DNA from 3 places in the Paenibacillus sp. 2RAB27 genome. Region 3 is predicted to be linked to each of the others. Evidence: riboswitches for the same ligand, from Rfam matches in the RefSeq annotation. Region 3 holds a riboswitch; each other region holds the start of a gene.
What was found. A riboswitch is a leader RNA that binds a small molecule or an ion and turns the genes downstream of it on or off. The one in region 3 is predicted to bind thiamine pyrophosphate.
Positions count from the first base shown of each region.

Region 1 (4,963 bases), on a different contig from region 3:
GTATCATCTGTATCCCGCTCATCCCTACCACTACGCACCTTACTGGGCGTGGGACCGCAACTTTCCTCCAGTTAATACCAAAATGCTTTCTAACTCCGTCGTTGCCTCGGAGCACTTGTTAAAAGATGCTTCTATCGTTGTCAAAAAGCTCACAGACCCAGAAATCGCTCGTCAATTAATGATGAATGCTCAGAACGGCAACCAAAAAGAAGTCGATCGTATTGTTAAGACCTTCGGTAGTGATTCCACCATCGAAACGAGCTACTCCCCCAGTGCCATACAATTCGTGGTTGGTCCCCGTGTGACCGCAAATCAATGCTGCCGAGTCACGCTCATGCTCAAATGGGGCGAATAAAAAAAGCAACCCACCTCGTTACCGCGAGTAGGGTTGCTCTTCTTTCAACGCACATCTACACTGTTTAGCAGCGGCCACGTAACCGCGAGCCAATAGGATGCTGCAATGAGCATGACCCAGTAGAGGCTGTAATATATATCTAACATCGAGTAGGAAGATACATAATAATACGTGCGTTTACGACTCATCGAAAAACGCTTCGCTTCCATTGCCACCGCCGTCCGGTGGGCACGGCGAATGCTTTGAGCCAGCAGCGGAATGGCGATCATCCGCATCGTGGTGTACCACAATGTCAGCGGATTCTGCTGCTGACGCTTGCCCCTAACCTTGAGCGCATAGCGAAGCGTCTGCAGCTCCTCGAGGATGACGGGCAGCATGCGCAGCGCTGCCAGGAAGCTGTACGCGTACTTCGGCGCGACCTTCCACTGCTGCATCATCGCATAGAACAACGCGACAGGCCGCGTGGTCAAGCTGAACAGCAAGCCGACGGAAGCAACCTGGATGCCGCGCAAACCAAGATGGATCCCGCGGTAGAAGCTTTCCTCGGTAATTCGAATGATCCCAAGATGAAACCATTCGGTCTCCCCGATACCGAACATCATCATGCCCGCTGTGGAGGACACGAAAATCAGCAGAAATGGTGACGCATAGAGCAGCAGTCTCTTCGTAGGATGTCCGGATAATAGCGCCAGCGGAAGCAACGCGCCTAACGTCAGGAACAGCATCATATTGAGATTATGAGTGAAGACGACAACGATGAATAGCAGAATCGATAAGACAAGCTTCACACCCGGATTTACCCGATGCAGCCATGTTTCGCGAAAGGGGAACGTTATTTGCATAGCAGCGGCTCTCCTCCCGGGACAGCATAAATAATGGATGCGTGCTCGACTTCCGTCACGCGCCCGGCCTCGACCTGCCAGACGCGCGTTGCCCAGCGCTTGACGATCTCGTGATCGTGTGTCACCATCACGATCACGGTCCCGCTGGCGCGCAGCCGCTCCAGCCCCTCGAGCATGCGCAGCGTGCCGCGCGCATCGAGCCCGAAGGTGGGCTCATCTAGCAGCAGGATGCGTGGCCCGCGAACCATCGCGGACGCCACGCTAAGCCTGCGCTTCTGGCCCAGCGAGAGCTGGAACGGGTGCCGCTCGCGCAGCGCGAGCAGGTCGTATTCCCGGAGCAGCAGCTCAGCCGCTGCCCATTGCTCGTTCCTCGGCTGACCCTCTGGCAAGCCATAGGTCAGCTCTTCCTCCACGGAGTTCGTGACGAACTGGAACTCCGGGTTCTGGAACACAAAGCCGACTTGCTCCGCAAGGTGCTCGACTTTGTTGCCCTTCACGCCCGCGATCACACAGCTTCCGCGGGTTGGGACGAGCCGCATGATCGCGAGGAGGAGCGAGCTTTTGCCTGCACCGTTGGCACCGATAACGGTGATCCATTCCCCTGGATAAACGCTAAAGTTATCCACAGAGGTCCTGATCTGTCCTCCGCGAACACCGACGAAATCCTGGAAGACCATAACGGGTGCTAACGGCACCACACTAGTGGGATGCCCATTCCATAGGTCGTCTCCCCTCACCGCTGCCTGCGGATTCTCCTTGGCATAGTCCTCCCACACCTCAGGATACCAAATGCCATATTCCCTCATTTGCTCTTTGTAAGCTTCAAACATGGCAAGCGGCGGTCCATCGGCCAATACCTTGCCTTCTGGAGTTAAGATGATCAACCGATCGAGCAAATCCAGCATGCCGCTAATTTTGTGCTCGACAATAAGGAGAGTTTTGTCCCCGCTAATGGCTCGAATCGTGTCCCATACCTGCTTCGTACCCTCATCATCCAACAGCGCCGTCGGCTCATCGAGAAAGAGCACCTCTGGCTCAAGCGCCAGTACACTTGCGATCGCTAACCGCTGCTTCATCCCTTGGGACAGCGTACTAATCAACGTATGCGCATCAGGCACATGCACCCCGACCAAATCCAAGTAATACCGGATGCGCGCAGGCATATCTTCCCGCGGCACTTCCTGATTTTCCAACACGAACGCGATTTCTTCATCAATATAAGGCATACAGAACTGTGTATCTGGATCTTGAAACACATACCCCCACCGGCTAGGCCTGCGAATCTCATCCGCTTTGAGCGGCAGCTCAATCATGTCTGGCACAATTCCGCTCAACACCTGAAGCAGGGTCGATTTGCCACAGCCGCTAGGTCCCAGCAGCAGTACCTTCTCACCCCGCTCGATGGAAAAGGAAACCCCCTGAAAGATCAGGGGGGCGTCATCGCCGGGATATTTTAACCGTAGATTCGTAACGCTCATTCCTTCGCTCATCTCGTTACCCCAGTACGTCGTAATCTTTTTTGGAAACTGGACGAATCAGATTCAATACACCTGTGCGGGATAAAGCACCTGTCAAATAGTAGGCGAATACACCCGCGATCAAAGCGCTACCCAGTAACCGTAAACCAATGAATAATAGATAATTCCAGAATGCCAGCTGATCAATATAGCCATAATACGTATCCACAAAGATGGACATGATGGCGGAAGCGAAAGCGGCAAGTATGGTTACTCCCACATTGGTGCGACGATAGCGGAAAGCCGCGAACACTAGCTCAGCACCAAGCCCTTGCAGCAATCCAAAGACGAGCGTCGACACGCCCCAATGGCCGCCATACAAGGCCTCGATCGTTGCGGCTGCAACTTCAGCCAACAGGGCAACGCCTGGTTTGCGAATCACGAGGAACGCGAACGTTGCCGCCATGAACCACATGCCATAGCTCAACTGCTCTGCATGTAAGCCTAGCGGCTTCATAAGATCATAGATCGGTCCCCAAATCCGATAAATCACACCAAACACGGCTGAAATGACAATCGTGATCAAAATATCTGTCAGCTTCAACCCTTTTTTACTTGCTTCCTTTTGCTCCATCTTCTTCTCGACTCCTTTTTCCCCATTCATATTTGTCAATGAGATAAGCGAACACGCCAATCTTGGATACATGGTCTTTTTTGCCTTTTAAGGACAAAAAAAGCCCACCGGAATACCGGCAGGCTTGAACATTTGTGCATAAAAAAAGCACATCAGGTCTCTACGCTGGCATTATCCAGATCAGATTAACGGTCAGTGGCATAGGGCCACTATCTCAGCCTGACTTCATCAAGCACCCGTGTTGCTATTCATTTGGCTTAACTGTAGCGGATTATCTGCTCTTTGGCAATCCTTTTTTTCCCAAAGAAACGGAGAAACTTCCCCATGCTCGTCTGCACTGGTAACATGCCAAAATCAGGATAACATTAGAAGTTGACTTCCACCCCTTAGAAAAACTACAATTTGTAGTGTCCTCTTATTTTTCAACAAAGAAACTTATTCAGGGTGGATGATTCCACGATGCAGAAAGGGATTGAAATTGATGACCATATTGTTCTATATCGGACTAGCTCTATTCATTGCAGCTATCATTGGTTATGTACTCGCAGCAAGAATAAACAAAGACAACACCTCGCGGTTGAAAAAGGCTGAAAAGCAAGCCCTAAAAAAGAAACATAAAACATGGCTCCTTCTCTCACATGCCCTGCTCATCATCGCTCTCGGCAGCGTCGGTACTTCACTCATTCAAAGCTCCGCAGGCAAGTACAGCTTAGATAAGCTTAATTTCCATGCCAACATTCAGGTCACAACAGATAAGGATTACGGACGCGATCATAAAGATGGCACCTTGATGTACGAGATGAAAATCCCTACTTCAGGTACGCATAGCCCACATGATTTGAAATTCGGATTCTATAAGGAAAGACCTGGTTACGAGATGCTTGTCCACAACTTGGAGCATGGCGATATCATCATCCATTACCATCCCGATGCACCGAAGGAGCTGCTCGATCGACTTGACTACTTGACCCACTTCAAGACGGCTGGTGCTGGTGTGCTAGCAGTTCCCAATGTCGATGTGCCAGCCGATCAAGAGGTCGTGGTTACGGCTTGGACGAAAACAATGTCACTCGCCAAATTCGATGAAGCTAGTGTTGGAACGTTCATTCACGACTATATCAACAAAGGTCCTGAGCAAATTCCTGCTAACGTGCGGCTCGGCGGCGGAACGATGTAATTACTTGCGAATTACTTGCGAATTATTTCCGAATCGTTTCACGATCTGAAACTAGTTCGGTTGGTACTAAACCTGTCATTCTTCGGAATACACGATAGAAATAAGACGGATCGTTATAGCCAATAAACTCGGCAATTTCGGTGACGGTCAGGGCGGAATGACGCAGCATGTAGACGGCTGTTTTGATTCGCGTGACGTGAACGAATTCACTGATCGTTTGACCCGTGACTTGGCGAAAAAGCGAAGCTGCATAATTCGGCGAGCGGCTGATACAGCTGCCTAACTCGTCCTTGGTGACATGCTCGCGGTAATGATTCTGGATATAGCCCTTCATTTGCTCCACGAGAAGTGCGGTTGTCGAGGTTGTGGCAGCCTGATCCGACTCCCGTTGGAGAAACACAAACAGCTCTTGCAGATGCGCTTCACATAGCGCCATGTAATAGGGCTGTTTGTCTTGCCAGCCGCGATGGATCAAACGCAGCCGATCTGCGATGATGT
Region 1 is NZ_JBFRGR010000055.1:11,491-16,453, forward strand. It holds gene AB4114_RS33785 (hypothetical protein) at 1-355, shown strand, start outside; gene AB4114_RS33790 (energy-coupling factor transporter transmembrane component T family protein) at 400-1,197, opposite strand; gene AB4114_RS33795 (ABC transporter ATP-binding protein) at 1,188-2,687, opposite strand; gene AB4114_RS33800 (ECF transporter S component) at 2,692-3,288, opposite strand; TPP riboswitch at 3,429-3,538, opposite strand; gene AB4114_RS33805 (DUF3105 domain-containing protein) at 3,770-4,465, shown strand; gene AB4114_RS33810 (AraC family transcriptional regulator) at 4,488-4,963, opposite strand, start outside.
Region 1: another riboswitch for thiamine pyrophosphate. It lies ahead of AB4114_RS33800 (ECF transporter S component); the one in region 3 lies ahead of thiC (phosphomethylpyrimidine synthase ThiC).

Region 2 (4,963 bases), on a different contig from region 3:
CGCTCTTCCCCACCAGTGATCGATTGAATCGTACGCAAGAATTGCTGAGCATCATCAATGCGCCATACCGTATAGTTATCAACTTCGATCGGCTTTTTATCTTTGGTCAAAATGGAAGTAGGCTTGCTATCATACACCATCTGATATTTGGGAAGCGTACGAACCGATTCAATGAATGGAATTTTAAAATGAATACCAGGTTCTGTTTGGATACGAACGGCTTCTCCGAATTTGAGAACGACGCGGTATTGGCCTTCTTTGACAATAAAGATGGAAATCAGGAACAAAATGACGACAACGATACCAAGGATGGATCTCATAATCCATTTGCTTTGTAAGGTCATTTCGCAGTCCCTCCAGTCGTACCAGTTGCAGCAGCAGGTGTGCGCAACAGCTCATTAATTGGTAAATATTTGACCGTTTCGCCCGTGCTGTCGCTGATGAAAATTTTGGCATTCGGCAATATTTTTTCTAACGTCTCGATGATAAGTCTGCTCTCTGTTACTGATTTATTATTGGCATACTCCGCATACAGGGCATTGAACTTCGCCACATCCCCCTGCGCATTCAAAATCCGTGATTTCTTCTGAGCTTCTGCATTCTCAAGCAGTGCTTGAGCGTTACCGCGCTCCCTTGGAAGGATATCATTTTCGTATTTCGTCGCCACGTTAATCTTCGTATTTTTCTCTTCACGCGCATTGGTTACATCTTTAAAAGCATTCTGTACATCGCCAGCTGGCGGCTCGATATCTTGGAATTTCAAATCGACAATATGAATACCCGTTTGATACTTCGTCTGCATCTCAATCAATCGTTCTTTGACCTTGCCTTGGACCTCGGTTTTTCCTTCTGTAATGGCAAAGTCTAGCGCCGTAGCGCCGATAACGGAACGAATCGCTGCACTCGCCGAGTTACGTAGGAATAGTTCTGCATTATCAATATTGTACAAGTAGTTCCGCATGTCACTGATATTCCATTCCACCACGGCATCAGCGGATAAAATATTTTCATCCCCCGTGATCATCATCGCTTCTTCTTCTACGGGAGTGATTTTGCCACCTACTTCACGGAAGCCGATTTGGATCCGTTGCGTCTTTTTGGCAGGAAGTACAATCACCTGTTGAATAGGAAAAGGGAGTTTAAAGTGAAGCCCAGCTTCCTTCTCTGTCGTATATTTGCCTAATGTTAAAATAGCCGCCTTCTCATGCTCCTGTACCGTGTAGAAGGTGGACGATCCAAAAATAAGGACGAGAACGATAACAAGGCCGATAACAATTTTGGTCATCAAACCTGGCGGAAGGGAAGAGGGTCTTCGTCGATCGGGTTCTGGCAGTACAAATGGTTCCATGGCAAACACCCCTTAATATAAGATTTACTGATATTCTATACGGGAAGTTTTGGAAATGGTTTCAATAAGGAGACGTAATTCTCAGCAAGCTGAGAAAGACTAGGTCGACTGTAAGATGAATGGAAAATTGTTATTTCCAAGAGTTGGCTGTCATGCTATGATGTTTAGTAATTGCATACGAATGAATCCCTAGGGGCGCCGAGAGGCTGAGACAGTGTAGACTGAACCCTTTGAACCTGATCTGGTTTATGCCAGCGGAGGAAAGTGGAACGAGCTTTGGAGCCGATTTTATATCTGTTTATGATGAGGCAGCCTACAACCACTTTCCTGAGGAAAGTGGTTTTTTTGTGTTACTTACTAAGTCGGGATGAATAGTGCTGTAAAGACAAGTGGTGTTTGGTGGAGAGGAAGTGGGCCGTAGGTGTCGGAGAAAGAGTTGCATGTCATATCGGGCGGGAAGCATACATGGTCCGAGATCGCCAAGATTGCGGCGCAGATTCACCCGTATGTCACAGCGATTCATATTCGCGAGAAAACGAAGTCCTTGGACGAAGTGTTTATCGGCGTTCAGTACTTATTGGAGCAAGGGGTTCCTGCCAAAAGACTGTACGTCAACGGGTTTCCCTCTATCGCTCTAGCCTTGCAAACAGGGGGGCTTCAGCTTCCAGGCTCGACGCCATCGCTTGTTATTCAGGATGAGTTTTGCCGTGGGATACAGCGCATCGGAGTCTCTGTGCATCAGGCAGACGAGGCGATGTGGCGTGAAAAAGAAGGGGCTGATTATCTTATGTTCGGTCATATTTTTGCGACCAACTCTAAGCAGGGCGTGCCGCCTAGGGGCTTGGAGCAGTTAAGACAATTAGTTCATCACGTTAATATTCCGGTGATTGCGATAGGCGGGATGACACCTGCAAGGGTAAAGTCCGTTCTGGATGCAGGAGCATCCGGCATCGCGGTGATGAGCGGAATATGGGAAGCAGCGGATCCCCTTGGAGCCGTTCTGGCCTATCATGATGAGCTTCATTAAATAGAGGTGAGCGAAATGTCAGCAGCAAGATCCCATGTCATCATCGTTGGCGGTGGTGTTATCGGTACATCCATCGCATATTACTTGGCTAAAAGAGGGCAGTTCGTCACACTGCTAGAGCGCAGCCAACTCAGCACCGAAGCTTCTGCTGCGGCAGCAGGCATGCTCGGTGCGCAGTCCGAGATGGAAGACACCGGCGCCCTGTTCCAATGGGCGCGCCAAAGCCGTGCCATGTTCCCCGAGCTGAGCGGGGAACTTCGAGAACTCACGGGCATCGACATCGGTCTCGTCCGTGAGGGCTTGCTGAACGTCGCGCTCAGCGACGTTCAAGAGGAGGAGCTGCGCGCGCGGGAGAAGCTCCAGCGCGCCGCGGGCGAGAAAGCCCAGTGGCTCAGCGCAGCTGAAGCCACGGCTATAGAGCCCGCGCTGAGCGCAGCCACGCGCGGAGCCCTGTACCTGCCCGAAGATGGGCAGGTCGATGCTCCGTTGCTGGCGGCGGCATTCGCGCAGGCGGCGCAGGTGCTTGGGGCGAAGGTGCAACCGTTCGCCCAGGTGCAAGGGCTGCTGACCGCGCAGGAGCGCGTCATCGGCGTGCTGACGGCCGCTGGTCCGCTCTACAGCGACCACGTGGTCGTCGCCGCAGGCACGTGGAGCGGTCAGCTGCTAGCGGGCATCGGCATCGACTTGCCGATGTATCCCGTGAAAGGCGAGTGCTTCTCCGTTAGGACGCCGAAGCCGCTCCTGAAGAAAACCCTGTTCTCGCCAGGGTGCTATATCGTTCCGAAAGCCGGCGGACGGCTGGTGGTCGGCGCGACGGTCGTGCCGCACAGCTATGACCGCAAGGTATCGCTCTCGGGCTTAGCCGAGCTGATGGATCGCGCGAGGGGGCTGATGCCCGCCCTCGGCGATGCAGAGTGGGAGAAGGCTTGGTCGGGGCTGCGCCCGCAGACAGCCGACGGGCTGCCCTACATCGGCAAAGTACCGACGGTGGAGGGCTTGTATACAGCGTGCGGTCATTACCGCAACGGGATTCTGCTGAGCCCGATCACCGGGAGGGTGATGGCGGATTGGATTTTGGGCGGAGATGGCGGAGGAGACCAAGGGAATAGTGCGATAGCCCCTTGGCTGGATGCCTTCAGCCCGGATTTTTCGCCAAAGACCACGCGAGTGAGTCAGCAGGGTCAAGACATATTTTCAGCTACAGGAAAGGAATTGATAAGCATTGAAACTGCACATTAATGGTCAGCAGGTTGACGTACCCGATACGATTAGGACCGTTGTGGAGCTGCTTGCGCATTTCGACCTAAGCGACAAAATGCTCGTGGTTGAGCATAACGCAGCCATTTTACATAAAGAGGATCACGCTGGTGCTGAGCTTGCGGAAGGTCACAAAATTGAGATCGTTCATTTCGTTGGAGGAGGATAAAGATATGTTAAAAATCGGTCCATATGAGTTTCGTTCACGTCTGTTGCTAGGTACGGGGAAGTTTCCTGATTTTCAGATTCAAAAACAAGCGGTGGATATTAGTGAGTCCCAAATTCTGACGTTTGCCGTTCGTCGGATGAACATTTTTGAGGCGAGTCAGCCGAATTTCTTGTCCATGTTGGACACGTCGAATTTCACGTTGCTGCCGAATACAGCCGGTGCCAAAACAGCCGAAGAAGCCGTCCGCATCGCACGTTTAGCTAAGGCTTCTGGCCTGTGCGACATGATCAAAGTCGAAGTTATTGGGGATGAAATGACGCTGCTGCCCGATCCTGTGGAAACGCTGAAAGCGTCGGAAATGCTGCTGGAGGAAGGATTTATCGTACTTCCTTATACATCGGATGATGTGTTATTAGCCAAACGTTTGCAAGCACTTGGCGTACACGCGATTATGCCTGGTGCATCACCGATTGGCACGGGGCAGGGAATCATTAACCCGTTGAATCTGAGCTTTATCATCGAGCAGGCGACAGTTCCGGTCATCGTGGACGCAGGGATTGGTGCGCCTTCTGATGCATCGTTGGCGATGGAAATGGGAGCAGACGGTGTGCTGCTGAACACAGCAGTATCTGGAGCGAAGGATCCCGTCAAAATGGCTTATGCCATGAAACTCGCGATCGAAGCGGGACGTGCGGGCTTTGAAGCGGGGCGCATTCCGAAGAAGCGATATGCATCGGCGAGCAGTCCGATGGATGGGTTGAGCCGGGTGTAGTTCTAGGTTTTGGCTTTGGCTTTGGTTTTGGTCTGGTCTGGTCTGGTCTGGTCTTGGTCTTGGTCTTGGTCTTGGTCTTGGTCTTGGTCTTGGTCTTCCCTTGGCTAACGGACACAGGAACCGTTATTTCGTGTATAGATGAAGTTTTAAAAAGCTAACGGACACAGAGGTCGTTATTCAGTCGATTTTCTTGCTCATTTGGAAAATTCAGCTGCGATAACGACTGCCGTGTCCGTTAGATTATGGAGATAGTGAAATAGGCGACAATAGCGTCTGTCGTGACCGTTAGCACAAATAGTTGCAAAATGTAAGTAGGGGGGAGTATCGTGGCGATTTACAAAGCATTGACGATTGCCGGCTCGGACAGTGGCGGTGGAGCGGGCATTCAGG
Region 2 is NZ_JBFRGR010000005.1:55,582-60,544, forward strand. It holds gene hflC (protease modulator HflC) at 1-344, opposite strand, end outside; gene hflK (FtsH protease activity modulator HflK) at 341-1,348, opposite strand; TPP riboswitch at 1,530-1,628, shown strand; gene AB4114_RS09270 (thiamine phosphate synthase) at 1,770-2,375, shown strand; gene thiO (glycine oxidase ThiO) at 2,391-3,614, shown strand; gene thiS (sulfur carrier protein ThiS) at 3,598-3,801, shown strand; gene AB4114_RS09285 (thiazole synthase) at 3,806-4,573, shown strand; gene thiD (bifunctional hydroxymethylpyrimidine kinase/phosphomethylpyrimidine kinase) at 4,900-4,963, shown strand, end outside.
Region 2: another riboswitch for thiamine pyrophosphate. It lies ahead of AB4114_RS09270 (thiamine phosphate synthase); the one in region 3 lies ahead of thiC (phosphomethylpyrimidine synthase ThiC).

Region 3 (4,963 bases):
CGCTTCGCCCTGGCACTGTCCAATGGACAATCGTCGAGCCTTCCAGCTTGATCGAGCCTTTTTCCCCGTACAGATTAATCGTCGCTGCAAAGCCCGGAGCAATGCTGGTCGAGGCCATGATCGTACCGAACGCGCCATTTTTAAATTGCAAAATGGCTAAACCCAAGTCCTCCGCTTCCATCTCGTGCGTCTGAGTAGCCACCTTGCCAAAGACAGTGTGTACGTCACCAGCGAACCACAGCAGCAAATCCAAGCAATGAATCCCTTGGTTCATCAGAGCTCCTCCATCTTCGGCAATCGTTCCGCGCCATTTCGCGCTATCATAATAAGACTGGGATCGATGAAAGGGGAGTGACACCTCAACCAGCAGAAGCTTACCGAGATCACCTTCATCCAAAACCCGTTTAATAGCTTGATTCTGTGCTTCAAATCGCCGCTGAGAGATGACAGAAAGTGTAACATTATTTGCTCGTGCCGCTTGCACAAGCCGCTCCGCGTCAGTCACATTCATGCTAATTGGCTTCTCGATAATCAGATGCTTGCCCGCATTCACAACCTCCAAACCGATAGCAGCGTGACTCCCGCTTGAAGTTGTGACACAGACGATATCCACATCAGACCTAGTCAAGAGCTCACGGTAGTCCGTCGTCCAGGTGCAGCCTTCTCGCTCAGCAACCGCTTGCGCCTTCGCTTCCACTCGACTAGATACCACGACTAGGCTTGCCTCTTCGATTTGACGAATAGCCTCGATATGAAAATCCGCTACCGATCCACAGCCGATAATGCCGAACCTCCAGTTAGCCAACCCTACACCTCCTCAAGCAGAGCTCGAAGGGCATCCAGCGTCATTCGCGTACCTGTCAGCTGGGTTCCGCCTTCTGGAACAAAATGCGTTTCAATCGTATACAACCCCGCATACCCATCCGCTTCAAGCGCCTTAATTTGAGCTGTTATATCCACATTCCCAGAACCAAGAGGCACACATTTCGGTGTTCCATCTTGACGAATGTAAGCATCCTTCAGATGAACATGGGCCAAGGCATTTTTCATGTACTGGTACCCGCTTGGGAATGCCTCTCTGGCGCCATACGCTTCATTGCCTGGATCCCAAAGGCCCCGAACAGCTGGAGAATCGATGGCAGAAACAAGTGCCGCCACTTCCTCCGCAAAGCCTCCGTTACAGGAAGGCTCATTCTCTAGGAGCAGGATCACGCCTTCGCGTGCTGCAATGTCGCTTGCCCTTTTTAAATGATGAACAATTTCATCACGATGCTGCTCCGGCTCCAACTCTCGCCAAAACGAGAAAATACGGATGCGCGTTGTCCCCAGCAGTTTTGCGATTTCGATCACTCTATCCAGTTTCTTAAAATGCTCCTCTACACTCTCCTCCTTCTGCCCAAACGTGTCCCCCGATTCAACCATTCGCTTCGGATCCAACGCGCATTTAAACAAAGGAGATGCAATGGCGGAGACATACAGTCCACGCTCTTCAACCATTTTGCGGATGCCAACGATCTGATCGTCAGCCAACACGGATACATTCATGCCATTCACAACTCTTACTTCAACATGTTGCAAACCCTGCTCTGCAGCCCAATTCAACGCTTTCTCGAAATCCGGAGATACTTCATCCGTCAGTACGCCTAATCGATTCCAAATCAATGAATAACCTCCACCTTCGCTTGAGCATGCGATTCTGTTTTCTTCTTATTTTTCCTAACTATACCAAGATTGTCTCGGTCAAAGTTGACGTTTCTATTGAAGTAAGTTTACATTTTTTTCGCTTTCTTTCAGCAGTATGGATATGGGCAACTACATGAAAATCACAGCCAGTAAATAAAAGGAATTTGAGTGCATATGTGGAATAGTCTATATACACAATATGAGTCTTTGTAACTACGAGAAGTAGTTCCTTTGTTCATGAAAAAAGGAGGTAATTGTATGAAATCAACGGGAATTGTAAGAAAAGTTGACGAATTGGGACGGATTGTTTTACCTATTGAGTTGCGTCGGACACTCCATATTGAGATCGGTGACGCCATCGAAGTCTATGTGGACCCTGAGCGTATTACGCTCAAGAAGTATATGCCTGCTTGTGTGTTCTGTGGGAATTTCGAGGACATGACCTATTTCAAAGGGAAGCTTGTATGCGGCAATTGTATTGAAGAGATTACGTAGTAATTCTCGTGACGCACGAACATCGGCAAAGTCGAACATAAGCCCTCAGGGATGATCCTGATGGGCTATTTTTTATAAAATAACGATTGCAATAGTTAGAAATAAAGTGTAGATTAAATACCTAAGTGCATAATCACGGGAGCTTGGTGAGACCAGGCTGAGAGGATAGTTATAACTATCGACCGTTAAACCTGATCTGGATAATGCCAGCGGAGGAACACAAGATCTCTTTGTATACCAGGAGACCGCCTCTATTAGAGATGCGGTCTTTTTTTCGCAGCATGAATCCTCCGCTTGATCAAATCGATTATAGGAGGCATGTAAATGTCAATGGAAACAAGTAAAGAAACCGACTCTTCTTCAATTTCCTCTTTTCCGGGAAGCAAAAAAGTGTATGTCGAGGGCTCACGAAAGGACATCCGAGTTCCTATGCGTGAAATCACTTTGAGTCCTACCACGGGCGCTTACGGCGAACAGGAAAACGCCCCTTTGCGTGTCTACGACACAAGTGGTGCTTATACAGATGAGGAAATCCAAACCGATATTCGTGCAGGTATTGCGCCTAATCGTTTGAATTGGATTGTAGAACGCGGCGATGTAGAAATATATGAAGGAAGAACGATTAAACCGGAAGATAACGGATATACCAAGGAAGAGAACGTTACCGAAGTTTTTCCAGGCTTACATCGTCACCCGATGAGAGCGAAAACAGGTCGTAACGTAACCCAGATGCATTATGCACGTCAAGGTATCATCACGTCCGAAATGGAATATATCGCGATTCGCGAAAATGTATCTCCGGAATTTGTGAAAGACGAGGTCGCTCGTGGTAGAGCGATTATCCCCGCCAATATTAATCACCCTGAGAGTGAGCCAATGATTATTGGACGTAACTTTCTCGTAAAAATCAATGCGAATATTGGAAATTCTGCTGTATCGTCCTCCATTGAAGAAGAAGTGGAAAAAATGAGATGGGCTACTCGCTGGGGCGCTGATAATATTATGGATCTCTCAACGGGTAAAAACATTCATACCACCCGGGAATGGATTATTCGTAATTCCCCTGTTCCTATTGGTACCGTTCCAATTTATCAAGCACTAGAGAAAGTCAATGGAAAAGCAGAAGATTTGACGTGGGAAGTATACCGTGACACGCTTATTGAACAAGCTGAGCAAGGTGTCGATTACTTTACGATTCATGCTGGTGTGCTGCTGCGTTATGTTCCTCTTACTGCCAAACGAGTGACAGGTATTGTTTCACGAGGCGGATCCATTATGGCAGCCTGGTGTCTCGCCCACCATCAGGAAAACTTCCTGTATACACATTTTGAAGAGATCTGTGAAATCATGAAAACCTATGATGTATCCTTTTCTTTAGGCGATGGTTTACGCCCAGGCTCCATTGCAGATGCGAATGATGAGGCCCAGTTTGCAGAACTAGAAACACTAGGCGAACTCACCAAAATCGCCTGGAAACATGATGTACAAGTCATGGTAGAAGGTCCTGGTCACGTGCCCATGCATTTAATCAAAGAAAATATGGATAAACAACTTGAAATCTGTGATGAGGCTCCTTTTTACACATTAGGACCGCTTACAACGGATATTGCGCCAGGCTATGACCATATCACTTCTGCCATTGGAGCTGCCATGATAGGCTGGTTTGGTACTGCCATGTTGTGCTATGTAACTCCCAAAGAACATTTGGGTTTGCCCAATAAAAATGACGTTCGTGAAGGGGTTATCACCTATAAAATTGCTGCTCATGCCGCTGATTTGGCCAAAGGTCATAAAGGCGCCATGGATCGCGATAATGCGTTATCCAAGGCACGTTTTGAATTCCGTTGGCATGATCAATTCAACTTATCCTTGGATCCAGAAAGAGCTATCGCATACCATGATGAGACACTCCCTGCAGAAGGTGCCAAGATCGCTCATTTTTGTTCGATGTGCGGCCCTAAGTTCTGCTCCATGCGGATTTCCCAAGATATCCGAGACTACGCCAAACTACAAGGCCTTGAGGAAGCTCAAGCCATTGAACAAGGGATGAGTGAAAAATCGGAGGAGTTTAAGAAAGCGGGCCACGCCCTATATACGTAAGTGATGTTATAGAAAAAAAGGGTTGCGCGTGCATTGCGCGTGCAACCCTTTTTTCATCCAGCTGCTACTACTTCACCTCGACCTGCACCTGCTCAAGTCGATACACCGCCAACAACTCGCCCGCAGAATTCGCGGCGAACATCACCGTACGCTCGGCTTCCAGCTCGAACGCATAGCTCCGGCCCGTTGCCGGATCGGTCACTTCAACCTGCGTATCCACGCCGAACTCCGAGACGAAGATAAACAACGAACCGCTGTCAAAGCTGAGCTTCCGTCCATACACGCCCGGCTGCTGCCCGCCTTTTACCCATGTCAGTTCCGCATCAACGCCAGCTGACTTAAGAGCATACGCATACAACTTCTCAAGTACATCGCTGCGCTCACCAAGCTCCACTGGGAGTGGACACCAGATCAGCTGCCCTTTGCCCAGCTCGTAGCTGCGAACGACGCCATGCTGTGAATTCCATTTTCCATCATCGGATAGTGGTACCTCTTTATTCAACTCAGCGATCCGTGCACCTCCGAAGGACACAGGAACCATTTCTCCTTCCAACACCATCGCCTCTTCACGCACAATGTTGCTGAGCACCGTTTCACCTACAATATCGGTCAACCGAGCGACAGGTGCCCAGTACTCATTTAATCCAAGCGGCCCAGTAAACAGTAGCGTTCCGCCATTTTCACG
Region 3 is NZ_JBFRGR010000029.1:36,198-41,160, reverse strand. It holds gene AB4114_RS27715 (Gfo/Idh/MocA family protein) at 1-805, opposite strand, end outside; gene AB4114_RS27710 (sugar phosphate isomerase/epimerase family protein) at 808-1,662, opposite strand; gene AB4114_RS27705 (AbrB/MazE/SpoVT family DNA-binding domain-containing protein) at 1,942-2,178, shown strand; TPP riboswitch at 2,304-2,413, shown strand; gene thiC (phosphomethylpyrimidine synthase ThiC) at 2,509-4,278, shown strand; gene AB4114_RS27695 (beta-galactosidase) at 4,346-4,963, opposite strand, start outside.